3 regions of the Streptomyces diastaticus subsp. diastaticus genome follow, and region 1 is predicted to be linked to each of the others. Evidence: riboswitches for the same ligand, from Rfam matches in the RefSeq annotation. Region 1 holds a riboswitch; each other region holds the start of a gene.
The links. A riboswitch is a leader RNA that binds a small molecule or an ion and turns the genes downstream of it on or off. The one in region 1 is predicted to bind cobalamin.
Positions count from the first base shown of each region.

Region 2: another riboswitch for cobalamin. It lies ahead of Sdia_RS20015 (hypothetical protein); the one in region 1 lies ahead of Sdia_RS12120 (cobalamin biosynthesis protein).
Region 3: another riboswitch for cobalamin. It lies ahead of Sdia_RS06555 (ABC transporter substrate-binding protein); the one in region 1 lies ahead of Sdia_RS12120 (cobalamin biosynthesis protein).

Region 1 covers NZ_BLLN01000003.1:828,367-834,838, reverse strand. The annotation lists gene Sdia_RS12135 (class II aldolase/adducin family protein) at 49-771, opposite strand; gene Sdia_RS12130 (inorganic phosphate transporter) at 1,084-2,403, shown strand; gene Sdia_RS12125 (hypothetical protein) at 2,435-2,653, shown strand; cobalamin riboswitch at 2,835-2,959, shown strand; gene Sdia_RS12120 (cobalamin biosynthesis protein) at 3,085-4,071, shown strand; gene Sdia_RS12115 (cobyric acid synthase) at 4,068-5,636, shown strand; gene Sdia_RS12110 (putative cobaltochelatase) at 5,737-6,472, shown strand, end outside.
Region 2 covers NZ_BLLN01000005.1:547,978-554,449, forward strand. The annotation lists gene Sdia_RS20005 (GmrSD restriction endonuclease domain-containing protein) at 1-1,462, opposite strand, end outside; gene Sdia_RS20010 ((2Fe-2S)-binding protein) at 1,544-2,248, opposite strand; gene Sdia_RS20015 (hypothetical protein) at 2,293-2,670, opposite strand; cobalamin riboswitch at 2,734-2,857, opposite strand; gene Sdia_RS20020 (NACHT domain-containing protein) at 3,262-6,390, shown strand; gene Sdia_RS20025 (GTP-binding protein) at 6,459-6,472, opposite strand, start outside.
Region 3 covers NZ_BLLN01000002.1:1,080,124-1,086,595, forward strand. The annotation lists gene Sdia_RS06535 (hypothetical protein) at 1-256, opposite strand, end outside; gene Sdia_RS06540 (SpoIIE family protein phosphatase) at 578-2,233, shown strand; gene Sdia_RS06545 (SAM-dependent methyltransferase) at 2,314-3,123, shown strand; gene Sdia_RS06550 (IclR family transcriptional regulator) at 3,155-3,916, opposite strand; cobalamin riboswitch at 4,112-4,258, shown strand; gene Sdia_RS06555 (ABC transporter substrate-binding protein) at 4,294-5,301, shown strand; gene Sdia_RS06560 (FecCD family ABC transporter permease) at 5,308-6,372, shown strand; gene Sdia_RS06565 (ABC transporter ATP-binding protein) at 6,369-6,472, shown strand, end outside.

The DNA.
Region 1 (6,472 bases):
CCGGCGGCCAGTGGACGCGGCCCGGCGGGTGACGCGCCCGGCCGCGGGTCACCCGCCCGGCTGGCCGTAGCCGCGCAGCCGGTCGGCGGCGGCGGCCAGCTGGTCCGCGTCGAGGAGGGAGGGGGTGTGACCGGGGACGGAACGGGCGAGCAGCCACACGCGGCACATCCACTCGAGCTGCACGGTGCGGTCCAGGGCCTGGGCGAGGGTGTCGCCGGTGGTGACGGTGCCGTGGTTGCGCAGCAGGCAGGCGGTGCGGTCCCGGAGGGCCTCGAGGAGGTGGCCGGCGAGTTCCTCGGTGCCGTAGAGCGCGTAGGGGGCGGTGCGGACGGGGCCGCCGAGCGCGGCCGCCATGTAGTGGACGGGCGGCAGCGTGTCGACGAGCGTGGAGACGGCGGTGGCGTGCGGCGCGTGGGTGTGGACGACGGCGCGGGCGGTGCCGGAGCGGTGCACGGCGAGGTGGAGGGGGAGTTCGCTGGTGGGTTCCAGCGTGCCGAGCACCTGCCGGCCGTCGAGGGTGACGGCGACGGCGTCCTCGGGGCCGAGCCGGTCGTAGGGGACGCCGGTGGGGGTGATCAGGACGAGGTCGTCCGTGGCGACGGCCGGGCGGTCGGGGGTGACGCGGACCGAGACGTTGCCGGAGGTGCCGGCCACCAGTCCGTCACGGAGGGTGGCCCGGGCCGTCTCCAGCAGGTCGTGCCAGGCGCGGGCGACCGTCCGGTCCTCCAGGAGCCGCCAGGCGCGGCCGGGGTGCGCGAAGTTCTTCTCCATGGCGGGGCATCCTGCCATCGGCGGCGTGTGCGCCGGGCGCGCGCGACCGGTTCCGCTCCGGCGCCCCGCGTCTCCCGGGCCCGGTGCGACCTACCTCACATCCAGAGCCGCGGGCGCCGGGCCGCAACCTCTGGTTCCGGGCCGGCGGGGGTGCTCCGGGCCGCTCTCCCAAGGGGCTGGGGCGGGGCCGGGAGCGGGGCGGCCGGGGGGACTCCGTTTCGGGTCACCACCTTGCCCGCCCCAGTTCATCTTCCGTTCACTCAACGCCCCTACGTTCAACGAGCCAACGACGTCCCACAGAAGTCCGGGTAAATGGAACACATCACGCTTCTCCTCGGGATCGTGATCGTGACCGCTCTCGTGTTCGACTTCACGAACGGTTTCCACGACACAGCCAACGCGATGGCCACCACCATCTCGACCGGCGCGATGAGGCCCAAGGCCGCGGTGGCGATGTCCGCCGTCCTCAACCTCGTCGGCGCGTTCCTCTCCGTGGAGGTCGCCAAGACGATCTCCGGCGGACTCATCAACGAGGACGGGCTGAAGACGGAGGTCATCTTCGCCGCCCTCGTAGGCGCCATTCTGTGGAATCTTCTGACCTGGCTCGTCGGCCTGCCGTCGAGCTCCTCGCACGCACTGTTCGGCGGCCTCATCGGCGCCGCGGTGATGTCCGCGGGCTGGTCCTCCGTCAACGGCGGCACCGTCGTCACCAAGGTGCTGCTGCCCGCCCTCGCCGCGCCGATCGTCGCCGGCCTCGCCGCGATGCTCGCCACCCGGCTCACCTTCCGGATCAACCGGAACGTGGACGAGAAGTCCACCGCCAAGGGCTACCGCGCCGGGCAGATCGCCTCGGCCGGCCTGGTCTCGCTGGCGCACGGCACCAACGACGCCCAGAAGACGATGGGTGTCATCACCCTCGCCCTGGTCACCGGCGGTGTCCTCGCGCCCGGCTCCAACCCCCCGCTGTGGGTCATCGTCTCCGCCGGTGTCGCCATCGCGCTCGGCACCTACCTGGGCGGCTGGCGCATCATCCGGACCATGGGCAAGGGCCTGACCGACCTCACCCCGCCGCAGGGCTTCGCCGCCCAGACCAGCGCCGCGACGGTCATCCTCGCCTCCTCCCACCTGGGTTTCTCCCTCTCCACCACCCAGTCCTGCTCCGGCGCCGTGATGGGCGCGGGCCTCGGCCGCAAGGGCGGCGTGGTCCGCTGGTCGACCGCCACCCGGATGTTCGTGGCCTGGGGTCTGACCCTGCCGGCCGCCGCCCTCGTCGGCGCGGCCGCCGAACTCCTCACCAAGCAGGGCGACTGGGGCGTCGCCGCCACCGCGGTCCTGCTGGTCGGCGGGTCCTTCGCGATCTGGCTCCGCTCGCGCCGCTCCCCCGTCACCCACGACAACGTCAACGACGTCGAGCCGGTCCAGGACGAGCCCGCGGGCGTCGTCACGCAGGCCATGGCCTCCGTCGCCCCGCCGCCCACCGGCGCGGCCGTCGCCTCCGACGGGGCCACCGTGCCGGCCTCCGGCGACCGGGACGACGACGGTCCCGCGGGCGGCTCCCCGCTCCCCTCGATCCCGGCCCAGCCGGGCCACCCCTCCGCCGCCGCGGAACCCGCCCGGCCGGCGCGGGTCTGACCCGGCCTCGCGTACGTAAGGACTCCTCACCATGGACATCGACTGGGCAGCTCTCGGCTCCGTCTTCGGCGTGAGCCTCGTGGTCACCGTCGCGCTCGTCGGCTTCTTCACCCTCGGCATCGTGGGCCTCTCCAAGAGCGCGAGCGGCGCGCAGGGCGGGTCCGGCGCCGCGGCCAAGGCCGGCGGTTACCTCTGCTTCGCGCTCTGCGCGGCGGCGGTCGCCTACGGGATCTACGTCATCGTGGTCTGAGGGCCACCACCCGCCGGCGAAGGGCGGGCCGGACGCACGGCGTCCGGCCCGCCCTTCGCCGTCCTGGGTGCGTACACCCCGGCTGTGGGCCTCCACACACTCTTCCTCGCAGGTCAACGGCGAGTTGACTGGTGTTCCGGGGCCGTGGTGGACTGCCGGGGCCGAAACACGGAGGCAGCAGAGGAAGCCGGTGCGAATCCGGCGCGGTCCCGCCACTGTCACCGGGGAGCGGCATCTCCGCCGAGCGCCACGGCCCGAAAGGGCTGGAAGGCCAGGGGGTGCCGCCGATCCGGAAGCCAGGAGACTCTCGCCCCCGGTCACGTCGAACCAGGGCGCGGACCCTGAGTGAGGACACACCGCCATGCGTGGCTGCCCGTCGCCGCCCCCTTGCCCACTCCCCCGGTACGCCGAGCGCCGAACGGGCTGAGCCCGTGGACCGGGCCGACCGCGTCTTCGCGTACGGCGCCACCGCCGGGCTGCTGGCCGACGCCCTCCTCGCCGATCCCCGCCGGGGCCACCCCGTGGCCCTCTTCGGCCGGGCCGCCTCCGCCGTCGAGCGGCGCCTGTTCCACGACCACCGGGGCTGGGGCGCGCTGCACACCGCCCTGTGCGCCGGGGGCGCCACCGCGGTAGCCGCACTGGCCGCCCGCGCTGTGCGCCCCCACCCGCGCGCGGCCGTCGCGCTGACCGCCGCCACCACCTGGGCGGTGGTCGGCGGCACCTCGCTGGTGCGTGAGGCCCGGCTGATCGGAGCCGCGCTGGAGGCCGGTGACGTGGCCGGGGCCAGGCGGCTGCTGCCCCGGCTCTGCGGGCGCGACCCCGAGGCGCTGGACGCGGACGCGCTGGCCCGGGCCGTGGTGGAGTCGGTCGCCGAGAACACCTCCGACGCGGTGGTCGGCGCCCTGGTCTGGGGCGCGGTGGCCGGCGTGCCGGGTCTGGCCGGCTTCCGCGCCGTCAACACGCTGGACGCCATGGTCGGCCACAAGTCCCCCCGGCTGCGCCGGTTCGGGTGGGCCTCGGCCCGGCTCGACGACGCCGTCGGGTACCCGGGCGCCCGGCTGACCGCGGCCCTCGCCGTCCTCGCCGGGCCCGACCCGCGCGGCGCCCTGCGCGCCTGGCGCGCCGACGCGCACCGCCACCCCAGCCCCAACGCGGGCCCGGTCGAGGCGGCGTTCGCCGGGGCGCTCGGCGTACGCCTCGGCGGCACCCTCGCCTACGGCGGGCGGACCGAGCACCGGCCGGTGCTGGGCACGGCGGGCCGCGCCGTGCGGCCCGGTGACGTCGAGCGGGCCGCCCGGCTCTCCCGGCGGGTCGGCGCGCTGGCGCTGGTCGCGGGGGCGGGCGCGCGGCTGGCGGCCGGAGCGATACGCGGGCGCGCACGGCGCGCGACGACAGGACAGGGAGGGGCAGGGGCATGAGCGGCGGGTTGCTGATCGCGGGGACCACCTCGGACGCCGGGAAGAGCGTGCTGACGGCCGGCGTCTGCCGGTGGCTGGCGCGGCGCGGGATGAAGGTGGCGCCGTTCAAGGGGCAGAACATGTCCCTGAACTCGTTCGTCACGCGGGAGGGCGCGGAGATCGGCCGGGCCCAGGCGATGCAGGCGCAGGCGGCCCGCGTCGAGCCGACGGCGCTGATGAATCCGGTACTGCTCAAGCCCGGTGGCGACCGCTCCAGCCAGGTGGTGCTGCTCGGCAGGCCGGTCGGGGAGCTGAGCGCCCGGGGCTTCTTCGGCTCGGTGCCCCCCGGCGAAGCGGCCCGGGCGGTGGCGGGCGGCCGCCGGGAGGCGCTGCTGGAGCCGGTGCTGGACTGCCTGGCGCGGCTGCGTGCCACCCACGACGTGGTGGTCTGCGAGGGTGCGGGCAGTCCGGCCGAGATCAATCTGCGCCGGACCGACATCGTCAACATGGGCGTGGCCCGGGCGGCGAGGCTGCCGGTGCTGGTCGTCGGCGACATCGACCGGGGCGGCGTCTTCGCCTCGTTCTTCGGCACCACGGCGCTGCTGGCCCCCGAGGACCAGGCGCTGGTCGCCGGGTACGTCGTCAACAAGTTCCGCGGCGACGCCGAACTCCTGAAGCCCGGCATCGACATGCTGCGCGGCCTCACCGGCCGCCACACCTTCGGTGTCCTGCCGTACGCCGAGGGGCTCGGCATCGACGAGGAGGACGGGCTGCGCGTCTCGCTGCGCGGCGCGGTCCGCGAGTCGGTGGTGGCGCCGCCGGTCGGTGAGGACGTGCTGCGGGTCGCGGTCTGCGCGGTGCCGCTGATGTCCAACTTCACCGACGTGGACGCGCTGGCCGCGGAACCGGGGGTCGTGGTGCGGTTCGTGGACCGGCCCGAGGAGCTGGCCGACGCCGACCTGGTGGTGGTCCCCGGCACCCGGGGCACGGTCCGCGCGCTGGCCTGGCTGCGCGAGCGGGGTCTCGCCGACGCGCTGCTGCGGCGGGTCGCCGAGGGGCGTCCGGTGCTCGGCGTCTGCGGCGGCTACCAACTGCTCGGGGAGCGGATCGAGGACGAGGTGGAGTCCCGGGCGGGCACCGTCGAGGGGCTCGGCGTGCTGCCGGTCCGGGTGCGGTTCGCGGCGGAGAAGACGCTGGCCCGGCCGAGCGGTTCGGCGTTGGGCGAGCCCGCCGAGGGGTACGAGATCCACCACGGCGTCGCCGAGGTGCTGGGCGGCGAGCCGGTCTTCACCGACGCCGGCGGGCGGGCCCTGGACGGCTGCCGGGTGGGCGCGGTCTGGGGCACCCACTGGCACGGCTCGCTGGAGAGCGACGGCTACCGCAGGGCGTTCCTCACCGAGGTGGCCCGGGCGGCGGGCCGCCGGTTCGTCCCCGCCCCCGACACCTCCTTCGGCCGGCTCCGCGAGGAGCAGCTCGACCGGCTCGGCGACCTGATCGAGGAGCACGCCGACACCGATGCCCTGCTGCGCCTGATCGAGCGGGGCGCCCCTCCCGGCCTGCCGTTCCTGCCGCCGGGCGCGCCGTGAGCCGCCCGTCCGTACGTCCCGGCCCCGCGTCCCCCGTCCGCCGTGCCCGCGCCGCCGCCGTGCGGTGCGGGGTCCCGGTGAGTGAAGGAGTGAAGTCCCGATGAGTACCAGTTCCCGTTATCCGTTCACCGCGATCGTCGGTCAGGACGACCTGCGGCTGGCGTTGCTGCTGAACGCGGTCTCCCCGGCCGTCGGCGGTGTTCTCGTCCGGGGGGAGAAGGGCACCGCCAAGTCGACGGCGGTGCGCGCGCTGGCCGCGCTGCTGCCGCCGGTGCGGACCGTGGAGGGGTGCCGGTTCTCCTGCGATCCGGCGGCGCCCGACCCCGGCTGCCCGGACGGGCCGCACCCGGTGGACGGGCCCGGCGGCGAGCGGCCGGCCAGGATGGTGGAGTTGCCGGTCGGCGCCTCCGAGGACCGGCTGGTCGGCGCGCTCGACATCGAACGGGCCCTGGCCGAGGGCGTCAAGGCGTTCGAGCCGGGCCTGCTGGCCGACGCGCACCGGGGCATCCTCTACGTGGACGAGGTCAACCTCCTCCACGACCACCTGATCGATTTGCTGCTGGACGCGGCGGCGATGGGTGCCTCGTACGTGGAGCGCGAGGGCGTCTCGGTACGGCACGCGGCCCGGTTCCTGCTGGTCGGCACCATGAACCCGGAGGAGGGCGAGCTGCGGCCGCAGCTCCTGGACCGGTTCGGGCTGACCGTCGAGGTGGCCGCCTCCCGGGAGCCGGACCAGCGCGTCGAGGTGGTGCGCCGCCGGCTCGCCTTCGAGGACGGCCCGGCCGCCTTCGCGGGGCGCTGGGCCGGCGAGGAGGCGGAACTGCGCGAGCGGGTGG
Region 2 (6,472 bases), on a different contig from region 1:
CGGCCTCCTCGGCCAGCAGGTCGAACCACTGCTGGGCCGGGCGCTGCGGCAGGACGTGCTCGACGGTGAGGTTCGCCAGGGCGTAGTCGACCGGCTCGCTCGACCCGTAGCTCTCCTCCAGCCTGCGCAGGATCTGGAAGCGCTGGCCGGCACGGCCGCTCTTGTAGAATGGGCGGGTGCGGATCGCCTCCCGGACGGTGTCATCACCGGGCCAGGCCCGTGGGCCGGTGCGGTGGCGGGACAGCAGGCGCCGCACCGCCTCGGCCGGGGAGCCGTCCTCGCCGAGTTCCCTGGGGAGTTCCATGAACACCCGGTTGCTGCCCGTCGTGGAGAGGCCCGCGAGGAGCCGGCGCACCATGTAGCTCTCGGCGTAGGCGAGCGCGGCCGCCGCGTCCTCGGCCGTGGCGCGGCCCTCGTCCATCAGGTCGAGGAGGTGCAGGGCGAGCGGATAGTGCACCTGGCCACCCCACCGAGCCAGGCGTTCCAGCACGGTACGCATCCGCGGGTGCGGCTCCCGTGCGGGTTCCACGACGCGCATCAGCCGCTCGGCGCGGACGGCGAGGCGGACGATCTCGCCCGCCAGCGCCTCCTCGTCGTCGACCAGCGGTTCCAGGCGCTTCTTCTGGTCCCGGTAGATGTCGCCCTGGCGGGCCCGGCTGTTGCCGGCGACGACCAGGTCGAGCCAGACCAGCAGTTCGAGGTTGTCCGGGCCGAGCAGCTCCTGCATGGGCAGCCACCACTTGCGGTGGACCTCCTCCCCCTTGGCGGGCAGGTACATGAAGAGGTAGTTGCGCAGCAGGTCGCTCTGGCTCAGTCCCACACCCGTGTTGTTGATCGACTCGAAGATCCGGTAGACGTTGTCGCCCTCCGCCGCGGTGATCGCGACGATGGACAGGCAGCCGCCCAGCACGGATTCCACGGCGTCCAGCCAGACCGCCCCGCCGCTCTCCGCGCCGTCGGCCAGCACCGCGCCGAAGAAGCGGTACGCGGCACCCACGTTCCCCGCGCCACCGGCCTTGGGCAGGGTGTCCAGGCAGGCGGTGAACGCCTCCCGGTCGGCCTGGGTCGGCAGCAGCCGGTAACGGTCCAGGCCGTCCTGATAGGCGTTGACCAGGAGCAGGTCGTTGATCTTCGCCGCCCTCCGCTCCTCCCCGCGGCCACGGAACTGGTCGCGCAGAGCGGTGAAGGCGAGCATGAGTGTGGTCATCCGCTGCTGGCCGTCGACCACGAGCCAGCGCCGCATGCCCCCGGCCGCGACCCGCTCGGGAGCCAGCACCACCGACCCGAGGAAGTGCCCGCCGGCAGCGCCGCCCTGCTGCCGGTCCTCGACGGTCTCGAGCACGTCGGCCCACAACTGTCGCAGCTCTTCCCGCTGCCAGCTGTACGTGCGCTGGTACAGGGGGACCTGGAACTGCTGCTCCCCCTGGACGAGCTTGCTGAACGTGGTTTCCTGAGCGTGCACGCGCGTACCCTCCCCGACCGATGCGCCGAGGCGCCATTCTCGCCCACGGCGCGAGGTGATCGACCGGAACGCCCGCACGCGTCACCTCTCCGGTGCGCCCCTCGCCAGGACGCAGTCGCCGCACGGGGAGCCGTTCGGCGCGAGGTGGTAGAGGCAGCAACTGCGGCGGCGGAAGGCGAAGCCGGGGGTGGTGAGCGTGCCGGTTCCCGCCAGGTGTCCGGTAACCAGGAGCCTGGTCGTGAGGGCGGTGAGCGGGCCGTGCGCTCCGGGGCGGGCCGTCAGCACGGCGCGGGCTGCTTCGGCGAGCGCCGAGGCGGAGTTGCCGTCCAGCAGGCGCGGAGCGATCTTGACGCGCAGACCGTCGGCCAGGCCCAGCAGGTGCGACGCCGCCTGCGCGTACAGGGCGTCGGCGGCGGTGGCGTCCAGGCTGTCGACGCGCCAGCCGGCCGGACGCGGCAGCCGCAGCGCGGGGCCCTCGTCGGCCCGCTGGAGTTCCGTGAGGTCCAGCACGATGCCGTGCAGCACGGCGGTGGCCAGGAGTGGCGACCAGAGGCGGGCCGCGTGGCCGAGCTGGGCGATGGAGACGCCGACGCGCGGCTCCCGGGTGCGGTGGCGGCGCGCCACGGCAGCGACGAGGTCGGTGCATCCGGCGGCGTGGGAACGGGCGAGCGGATGCCAGCCCTCGTTCGGACCGCCGGCCCGCAGGACGAAGAAGCCGCCGAGCCCGGCCACTTCGGCCAGTGCGGCGGTGACAGCGCCGGCCGGGGCCCGGGCGTCGGCGGGCAGGCCCGACGCGAGCGGGTACGCGCCGGGCCGCCCGCCCTGGCCTGTCAACGGGCCGTTCGCCGTCGCGGTGGCGTGACGGTGTGGAGGTCGAGGATGTCCGGCAGGGGAGCCACGCCGGGGCCGCCGGCGCGTGCCCAGGCGGCGATGTCCTCGGTGGCCTCAGGGTCGTTGACCAGTCCCAGCCAGACGGGCCGGGCGCCGTTCGCCCGGCCCTGCGCGGAAGGCTGGACCACGACGACGTTGGCCTGCTCGCACACGTCGAGGCAGTCGGAGACCCGTACCGGCACCTGGGCACGCAGCCGCGCGGTCTGGGCGGCGTGGTCGATTCCGGGCACCTTCGCGGTACCGCAGCAGCAGTCGCGGCAGACCACGACCCGGCAGGGGGCCGGTTCCCGGCTGGGCGGGACGGTGGCGGCGGGCATACGGCATCGTTCCTCTCTCCGGGGAGATCCGCCCCGGGGTGGTGTCGAGGAGGCGACCGCGTGAGTCTCCTGGCTCTCGGGTCGTCGCCCACCCCGCGCCTTCCCACCCGGTCAGGGCAGTGGTCGTGTGCGGGGCTCGCTCGCCGATCACAGTGGCGGGACCGCGCCGGATTTCCACCGGCTTCCTCGTTCCGCCGTCGCCTTTCTGCGCCTCATCCTTCCATCCCGGCCGGTCCGCCGTCCGCCGGGGGACGTAGGTGAGTGCGCGGCCGCCGGGGTACACGCCGGAGCGGTGCGAGGACGCCTCGCCGGAAACAGCCAGGGGCTGCGCGGACGGGCTCTCCCGGACCACTCGCTCCCGGGTGGTTCATGGCGACATGTCAACCGACCATGATCCCTCACCCGAGGTCGGTCGAGGACAACTCCCTGGCGGCCTCACACACGGCACCGGCGGTCACCGGACGGCCCCCGAGCGGAACGCGCGAGCGCTGACAGCCGTCCCGCGCGACGACGACGGGCGAAGGGGCGGGCGGACTCCCTTACGCTCTGACCGGAGGTGGGAATGTGGATGCCGGAACGGTGGCTTTACGGGTGGGGTCGGCTGCGATCACCCCGTTGGTCAGGAAACTCTTCCGGAAGGAGCAGCCAGGCGCGGGCCTGGTGGCCGAACCGGTGCGGATCGGTTCGCTGGTCTCCTTCCGGGGTGAGAAGCGCGCACTGACCGTCGACGATCTCGAGAAGCTGGTGTGGCGGCTGCTGGAGCGAGCGGTGGCAGCGGCTGGACCTCATGACACTCCCGCGCCCGGCGAACACGAGGCCGTGGTCCGGTCCCTGGCGCTCTCCCTGTACCGGCTCGGTGACCTGGAGATGGACGACGTCCAGGCCGTGGCGCTCGGGCCTGAGAAGCTGGCGGCCACTCTGAGCGCGAGGCCACACGACCTTCTGTCCGAGGATGCCGATCAGCTCCACGACCAGTTGCTCCAGGTGGCCTGCCTGCACATCATCGACTTCTTCACCAGGCGTTCCACGTTCGTGGCCCGCACTTTGGTGGAGGAGGCCCGACAGACCCGGCGCCTGGTCGAGGCCATCGACTCACTCACGCAACGTCTCCCCACCCGGTACACCGAGGACGCCGGCTTCGAGGAGCGCTATCGGCGGCACCTGGTCCAGCGGCACGGGCGCCTCACCGTCTTCGGCATCGAGGTGGACGACGACTGGCCCTTGGACGACGCCTACTTGAGCCTGGAGGCGGTGGACGGCAAGACGCAGCGGACGGATACCGAAGCCTCAGCCGATCACGGCCGGCCGGCCGACCGGCCAGAGCGGGCCGAGCAGGCTCTCGCGGGCAGGGAGAGGGTGTTGCTGCGCGGTGTCGCCGGTGCCGGCAAGACCACTCTTGTGCAGTGGCTGGCCGTCACCACCGCTGAACGCCGCCCCAGCAGAGACCTGGCCCACCTCTTCGGACGCGTGCCGTTCGTCCTGCCCTTGCGCTCTCTCACCCGTGCGGGGCGGGAACTCCCCACTCCCTCCGACTTCCTGACAGCGGTCGGGTGTCCGCACACGGCGCCGTCCGGGTGGGCGGAGCGCGTCCTCACCGCCGGGCGCGCCCTGCTTCTGGTGGACGGCATCGACGAGGTACCGGAATCGCAGCGGGACGGCACGCGCCGATGGCTGCGCGACCTGCTCCGCGAGTTCCCCGGCAACGTCTGGCTGGTGACCGCACGGCCCTCGGCGGTCCGCGAGAACTGGCTGGGCGCCGACGAGTTCCACGAACTCTCCCTGACGCCGATGAACGGTGAGGACGTCACCACCTTCATCAACCGCTGGCATGCCGCAGCCGGAAACGCTCAGGAGGAGGCCGACCGCCTGATCGCGACCGTCCGCAGCAGGCAGGACCTCTCAAGGCTGGCGACCAACCCCCTGATGTGCGCCCTGATCTGCGCCCTGCACCGGACCAGCCGAGGCTTTCTGCCCCGAGGACGCGAGGAGTTGTACGAGGCGGGTCTACGCATGCTGCTGGAACGGCGCGACCTGCAGCGGAGCATCGACGACGGCGTGCAGATGGATTACAGGTCCCAGGTTCTGCTTCTGGAAAGGCTGGCCTACTGGCTGATCCGCAACGGCCACTCCCAGATGGACCGGGAGGACGCCATCGCTCTCATCGACCAGACCCTGCCCGCCATGAACCGCGCGGTGGTCACCGCGTCCTCCGCCGAGGAGGTGTACCGGCGTCTGCTGACCCGCTCCGGCCTGCTCCGTGAGCCCGCCGAGGGTGTGGTCGACTTCGTGCACCGCACCTTCCAGGACTATCTCGCTGCCAGGGCCGTCATCGAACACCGCGACTTCTCCCTCCTCGTACGCAACGCCCACCTGGACCAGTGGGAGGACGTCGTCCGCATGGCCGTCGCACACGGCAGGCCCCACGAACGCGGGCGCCTGCTCACCCAGTTGCTCAGGCGCGGTGACAAGGTGGGCCGACACCGTGTCCGGCTGCATCTTCTCGCCGCCGCCTGCCTGGAACACGCCACCGAACTGGATCCAGAAGTGCGCCAGGAGGTGGAACTGCGCGCGGCAGCTCTTTTGCCGCCCAGGACCTACAGCGAGGCGAAGGCGCTGGCCGAGGTGGGGCATGTGACCCTGGAACTCCTCCCGGGCCCGGAGGGGCTGACCGAGCACGAGGCGGCGGCCGTCGTCTGCGCGGCCGCCCTGGTGGGAACCGACACGGCTCTGCCGAAACTTGCCGAGTACCGGGACCATCCCTCCCCGAACGTCAGGAACGTCATACTCAGCGAATGGGGCGAATTCGACCACGCGAGGTACCAGAAGGCCATTCTGTCCGGCCTTTCATTGGAAGGAAGACCACACCTCCTGGTGCGCACGCACACCGAACTCGCGGCCTTCTCGCATTTCCCTCCCCACCCCTACGTGGCACTGTTCGGACCCTTCACGGGCCCTGAGATCACGCGGGCGCTGTGCGACAAGAACATCGAGGAGCTCTCACTGAGCTGTGAGCGCCTCACCCACCTCGACTTTCTCCAGGCGTACCGCCACCTGGGCCGTCTCTCTCTCATCGACGGCCCCATGGTCGCCGATCTCTCCCCCGTCGTGGAGTTACCCCTCCGCGAGCTGCTCCTGCGGCAACTCCCCCGGATGAGCGACTACCACTGCCTGAACGCGCTCACCGGTCTCCGGAAACTCTTCGTGGGTGACGGAATGACCTGCCGTGACCTCGACGCGCTGCCCACCACGGCGCCGCTCGAGGACCTGGGCGTTCCCAGCACCGTCACCGACCTCACGCCACTTCGCGAGTTCTGGCCGGCATTGACCACCCTGCGCCTCAACGATCCTGACGAAGCACCCCTCCCGCCGCCGCCCAGCGGGCTGAGGACACTGGCCGACATGCCGTCGTTGTCCACGCTGGCGTTCAGCGCGCGCCTGGTGGGTGCCTTCGCCACCGCGGGCGCCGCGTTTCCTCGTATCGAGTCGCTCCGGCTCGTGGATGTCGAGGACGGTCACGACCTGGCGGAGGTGGTCGCCGCCTTCCCCGGGCTCAGAGAACTGGCTCTCGCGGCCGGCGAACGGCCGGCGACGGTGGACGCCGCTCCGCTTCACGGAATCGGCACCCTCCGTTCCGTGGAGGCCCTGGGCACGGTGCGACTGGTGAACACAGCGCGTGTCTCCCAGGCGTCGGTGCGTCAGCCACCTGAGTCCCGGTACTGAGGGGCGCGGCCGAAGGAGAGGACCGGGCCGGACGGTGCCGTGGCCGCGTCCACCGTCCGGCCCGGAGTTCAGACGCCCGCCG
Region 3 (6,472 bases), on a different contig from region 1:
CCGGGACGTGCGAGGCGGTGTCCCACCGCAGGCGGTCCGCCCGCACGCTCACCCCGACGCACGGCCAGGCGCCGCCCTCCTCCTGGAACGTCAGCTCCACGAGTCCGTGGTCCCGGCGCAGCAGGCCCGCCTCCTCGACGTCGAGGAAGTCGCCGCCCAGGGCGGCCTCCCACTCGGCGGGCCGGGCGCCGACGCCCACCCCCAGCACCTGGCCACGGGTGGCGACACGGGCGTAGAAGTCCAGGCCGGACAGCATCGTCTCTCCATCGTCTCGATCAGGCGCGGTGGGGCTGCGACAAGCCTCGCAGAACCGGACGGCGCCGGGAGCACCCGCGTACGCGCTGAACATGCTGTCGTCCGCGAAGAGGGGGATACTGACGCGACGGAAGGGGGCATTCCGGTGGTGTCTCCGTGTGGTGCCGCCCGGGGCTCGCCGCCGGGCGACGGCTCCCGGCCGTACGGCCGGGCGGCGTCCCCCTCGCGGGGCCGCCCGCCGGGTGCGACGCGGGCCCGCCCCACCGCCGGTGGCGGCCCGGCCGTCGCCCGTTCGGTGGTGCCGCCAGGGAAGGAGGGAGCGGTGTCCGACAGTGACCGGCTCCTCAGGCGGTACCAGGCGCTGCTGGGCGCCGTGCCGCAGACGGTCTGGGTGCTGTCGCCCGACGGCGTCGTCACCACGCTGGTCGACGGCGGGGTGCAGGAGAAGCTGTGGCACCCGGCCGGCGGCGGCTCGTGGACCGACGCGATCCACCCCAAGGACCGGGACTGGTTCGAGCGCGAGTGGCGCAGGGGCGCCCGGCTGCGTACGCCCGTGGACGCCATCGTGCGGCTGCGGGTGGAGGGCGACCCCTCCCGCCACCGGCACGTACGCGTCGTCGCCGCACCCGTGCAGGAGCCCGGCGGGCGACTGGAATGGGTCGGCAGCGTCGCCGACGCGGAGGAGCACTGGCGCACCCGGACGCGGGAGAAGCTGCTGGCCCGCATGGCCCCGGTGCCGGCCGCCCGTGACCTCAGCGAGGCCTTCATGACGACCGCGGCGGCCGTCGTCCCCGAACTCGCCGACGCGGTCGCCATCTTCCTCGTCCCGCACGAGAAGGAGACCGACTTCTGGAGTACGGGCAGCGCCTCGGCGGCGTCCTCGATCGAGCGCGTCGACCTCGCCCCCGGCCTGCCCTCCCTGGCCCCCCTGGAGCCGGACTTCCTGCTGGGGCCGGTCGCGCGACGGGCGATGCGCGAGCAGCGGGCACGGCTGCTGACCTTCCCTTCGGGGCGGCCCCCCGAGACGGGCATCTCACCCGCCTCCAGCCGGTGGCTGCGGGAGGCCGGGGCGACGAGTGTGGCCCTGCTGCCCGTCGTGGTGGCCGGGCGGACGGTCGCGCTGGCCACCACGGCGACCTGCCGGGGCAACCCGCCCGCGGACGAGGGCGATCTCGGGCTGTTGCAGGACGTTTTCCAGCAGATGAGCGGGCCCCTGCGGCGGACGATGGAGTTGCAGAGCGCCCGTGACACGGCCCTCACGCTCCAGCAGTCCTTCCTCGCCGCCCCGCCGCTCGTCGACGGCCTCGTCAGCACGGCGCTCTACCACCCGGCCGACTCGGACGCGGAGGTCGGCGGGGACTGGTACGACGCCGTCAAGCTCTCGGACGGCGCACTCGCCCTGACCATCGGCGACATCGCGGGCCACGACGTGGACGCGGCCACCACCATGGGGCGCGTCAACAGCATGTTGCGCGCCCTCGCCTACGACAGCGGCCCGGCCGTCAGCCCCGCCCTCACCCTGGACCGCCTCGACCGGGTCGTGCAGGCGCTCGACAGTCCGTCGATGATCACGGCGGTCCACGCGATCCTGCGCCGGGAGACGGAGCACCTCTGGCGCGTCACCCTGTCCAACGCCGGCCACCCCCCGCCCCTGCTGATCCCCGCCGGGCAGCCGGCCCGGTACCTGCACAACCCGGCGGGCGCGGACCCGCCGCTCTGCGTCGCCGACGGCCTTCCCCGCTCCGACCAGGAGACGGAGCTGCGGGAGGGCGACGTCATGGTGTTCTACACCGACGGGCTGGTGGAGACCCCGGGCACCGACATCGGTCACAACCTCCGGCGCCTGCGCGAACGGACCGACGAACTGGCCGGCCGGGGGGCCTCCCTGCCCGCCCTGGTCCGCGGACTGCTGCCGCCGGTGCAGAATCGCCTGGACGACATCGCCGTCATCGCGCTGCAAGCACGGGCGGACCGGTGACGCCCGCACCGCGCACATGGCCGGTGGCCGGTGCGGACAGACAGGAGAAGACGACTTCCCTTGAGTGAAAGAGACGCCGCATGAACGCCCCGCAGCCACGCCCGAGCGGTCTCGCGACCTCACGAGCCCACTCCGCCCGCGTCTACGACTACATCCTGGGCGGCAAGGACCACTACCCGCCGGACGTCGAGGCGGGGGACGCGATGTGCCGTCACTGGCCCGCCCTCCCCGTCCACATGCTGGAGAACCGGCGCTTCATGCACCGCGCGGCCCGCCACCTCGCCGAGGACCACGGCATACGCCAGTTCCTCGACGTCGGGACCGGCCTGCCGACCTCTCCCAACCTGCACGAGGTGGTGCAGGAGGTCGCCCCCGAGTCGCACGTCGTCTACGTCGACAACGACCCCATCGTCCTGGCCCACGCCCGCGCGCTGCTGCGCAGCGCACCCGAGGGCGCCACCGCCTACGTGGACGCCGACATGCACGACCCCGACGCGATCCTGGGCAGCCCCGAGTTCCGCGAACTCATCGACCTGGACCGGCCGGTCGGCCTGCTGGTCATCGGCATCCTGCACTTCATCCTGCCCCCGGACGACCGGCGCCTGATCCAGCGGCTGCTGGACCCGCTGCCCTCCGGCAGCTACCTGGCGATGACCATCGGCACCGCCGACTTCGCCCCCGAGGAGGTCAACCGGGTCGCCCAGGAGTACCGGCAGCAGGGCATGCCCATGGAACTCCGCGACCTCGCCACCGCCACCTCGTTCTTCGACGGCATGGACCTGCTGGAACCAGGAGTCACCCAGGTCCACGAGTGGCGCCCCGGGCCCGAGCAGGAAGGCATCGAGGGCCGCGACATCGCCATGTACGGGGCGGTCGCCAGGAAGCGCTGACACCGTCCCGCCGTCGGGGCGGCCGCCCGGCTCAGCCGCCCGGCGCCCGCCCCGACACCGCCGAAGTCAGCCGGGCCGCCGCCCGCGCCAGGGCGTCCCGCACGCCGTCGGTGCCGTGCGGGGCGTAGTGGCGCCGCCAGGTGGTGGAGAGGGCGGCGACCGGATGGCCGTGGTGGTCGAAGACGGCCGCGCCGAGGGAGCGCAGCCCCTCCGAGACCAGCTCGGTCTCCTCGGACCAGCCGCGCCGCCGGTCGGCGGCGAGCAGGCCGAGGAGCTCGGCGAGCGAGCGCGGACCCCGGCCGGTGCGGGTGATCAGGTCCCCGGGGCGCGGATACAGGGCGCGGACCTGCGCCTCGGGGAGGTGGGCGAGGATCGCCCGGCCGCTGGCGGTCAGGTGCGCGGGCAGCCGGACGCCGATGTCGGTGACGAGGGCGGTGTCGGCCGCGCGTCCGCGCGGCGGGCGTTCCTTCAGCAGGTAGACGGTCTCGGCGCCGTAGACCACCCCGAGGTGCACGGTCTGCCCGAGCCGTCCCGCGAGCCGCCGCACCACCGGCTGGGCCAGCCGCTCCAGCGGCTCGTGCCGCAGGTAGGCCGACCCGATCTCGAACGCCGCCACCCCGAGCCCGTACGCCCGCTCCCCGGGCAGGTAGGTCACGAACCCGCGCTCCGCCAGCACCGTGAGGATGTGGTACGCCGACGACCTCGGCATCCCCAGTTCCCGTGCGAGCGTGGCCGCCCGCACCGGCCCGGTCCGCCCGGCGAGGTGCAGCAGGATGTCGAGTGCGCGCCCCACGGCGGGGGAGGTGCTGGACGTGGGCGCGGGGGAGCCGGGGTGGGGCGGCAACGGGGCCTCCGGGGCTGGACGGTCGGGGACCAGCATGGCCGCCGCCGGGCCGGAGCGCACGGAGGGTCCGGGCGGCGGCCCCCCGTCCCGCCCTCCCCGGTGTGAGCACCGTCTCCCCGGCTCGCCCCGGAACCTCCGCCCCCCGCGTGACAGAATCGCGGCGTTCACCCAGGCGGCGGAGGACAGGAAGCCGGTGCGAATCCGGCGCGGTCCCGCCACGGTGACCAGGCCCGGCGCGGCGACGCGCGCGGGCCCGGGAGTCCGACACTGACCCGCCGCCTTTCGCACTACCAGGGGACGCGGTCATCCCCCGGAGAGGCACGGTCATGTCCGGACCCCGTCGCGCCCCGCGCGCGCTCGCCGCCACGGCGGCCCTCCTCCTCCCGCTCACCGCCTGCGGCGCCGCCGACGGCGGCCGGACCGGGGCGAAGGGCGGCCAGGACGCCCAAGGCGGCGAGGGCTTCCCGTACACCGTCACCAACTGCGGGGTGAAGACCACCTTCGAGAAGGCGCCCGAGCGGGCCGTGACGATGAATCAGCACGTCACCGAGGTCATGCTCGCCCTCGGCTTGGAGGACCGGATGGCGGGCACCGCCTTCCTGGACGACGAGATCCTCCCCGAGTACCGCGCGGCCTACGACCGGATCGAGGTCGTCGCCGACGCGTACCCCTCCTACGAGAAGCTGATCGCCGCCTCACCCGACTTCGTCTACGGCGGCTACGCCAGCGCCTTCGACAAGGGCGCGGGGCGCGAGCGCGCCGCCCTGGCCGAGGACGGTGTCCCCACCCGCCTCAACGTCGAGGGCTGCACCGACGGACCCGTGGGCGTCAAGGAGCTGCGCAAGGAACTGCGCGAGGTGGCCCGGACGTTCGGCGTGCCCCAGCGCGCCGAGAAGCTGATAGCCGAGCAGGAGGAGCAGCTCGCGGCCACCGCCGAACGCCTCAAGGGCGCCGAGAAGCCCGCCGTCTTCGTCTTCGACAGCGGCGACAGCTCGGCCTTCACGGCCGGCGGCCACGGCATCGGCAACGACCTCATCAGCCGGGCCGGCGGCCGCAACGTCTTCGCCGACCTCGACAAGTCCTTCGGCGACGTCTCCTGGGAGAAGGTCGTCGAGCGCAAGCCCGAGGTCGTCGTCATCTACGACTACGGCGGCACCCCCGTCGCCGCCAAGAAGAAGCAGCTCCTGAACGACCCGGCGCTCAAGGACGTGCCCGCGATCAAGAACGAGCGGTTCGCCGTCCTGCCGCTCTCCTCCGCCGTACTCGGCCCGCGCGTCCCCGACGCCGTGGACGAGCTGGCGGACCAGCTCCACCCCGACCGCGCCGCCGAGTAGGGGGCCGTGGTGACCGCCCCCGCGGGCACCCCGGCGGCGGCCGAGCCCCGCCGCCGGGCCCTGTCGTACCCCGCCGTCCTCGCCCTGCTCGCCGGTCTGCTGCTGGCCGCCGGCCTCGCCGGGCTCGCCCTCGGCTCCGTCCGCGTCCCGCCCGGCGAGGTGCTGGCCGCGCTCACCGGGAGCGAGCCGACGCCGCTCGCGCCGGTCATCCGGAACGTGCGGCTGCCGCGCGTGCTGCTCGCCGTCGTCGTCGGCGCGGGCCTCGCCGTCGCCGGTACGGTCCTCCAGGCGCTGGTCCGCAACCCGCTGGCCGACCCGTTCCTGCTCGGCGCCTCCTCGGGGGCCTCCACGGGGGCGGTACTGGTCATCGTCGCGGGTATCGGCACCGGACTGCTCGGCACCGTCGCCCTGCCCGTCGCCGCCTTCGCCGGCTCGATGGGCGCGCTGGTCGCCGTCTACGCGATGGCCCGGCGCGGCGGCACCATGACGACCGGCCGGCTGATCCTCGCCGGGGTCGCGGTGCAGTACATCCTCTCCGCGCTGACCAGCCTCGCCCTGGTGCTCTCCAGCCAGGCCGAGCACGCCCGGGCCATTCTCTTCTGGACCCTCGGCGGTCTCGGCGGCGCCCGCTGGGACAGCCTGTTCCTCCCGGCCGCCGTCCTGGTCGCGGGCACCGGCCTGCTGCTCGCCCTGTCCCGGCCGCTCGACCTGCTCCTCGCCGGGGAGGAGGGCGCCACCGTCCTCGGCCTGGACACCCACCGGTTCCGCGCCGCCGCCTTCGTCCTCGCCTCCCTGGTGGTCGGCGTGCTGGTCGCGGTGAGCGGCGCGATCGGCTTCATCGGCCTGATGGTGCCGCACGCCGCCCGGCTGCTGGTCGGTGCCGGGCACCGCCGGCTGCTGCCGGTCACCGCGCTCGGCGGCGCCCTCTTCCTGGTCGTCGCCGATCTGGTCGCCCGTACCGTCGCCGCGCCCGAGGAGATCCCCGTCGGCGTGGTCACCGCGCTCACCGGCGGGCCGTTCTTCCTCTGGCTGCTGCGCCGGTCCTCCCGCGGAGAAGGAGTCGTCGGATGAGCCACCGCACCGCCCCCGCCCCGGCCGACCCGGGCTTCGGCGCCGCCGCGCCCGGCTCGCTGCGCGCCGAGGGGCTCGGCTACCGCCTGCCGCCGCCCGG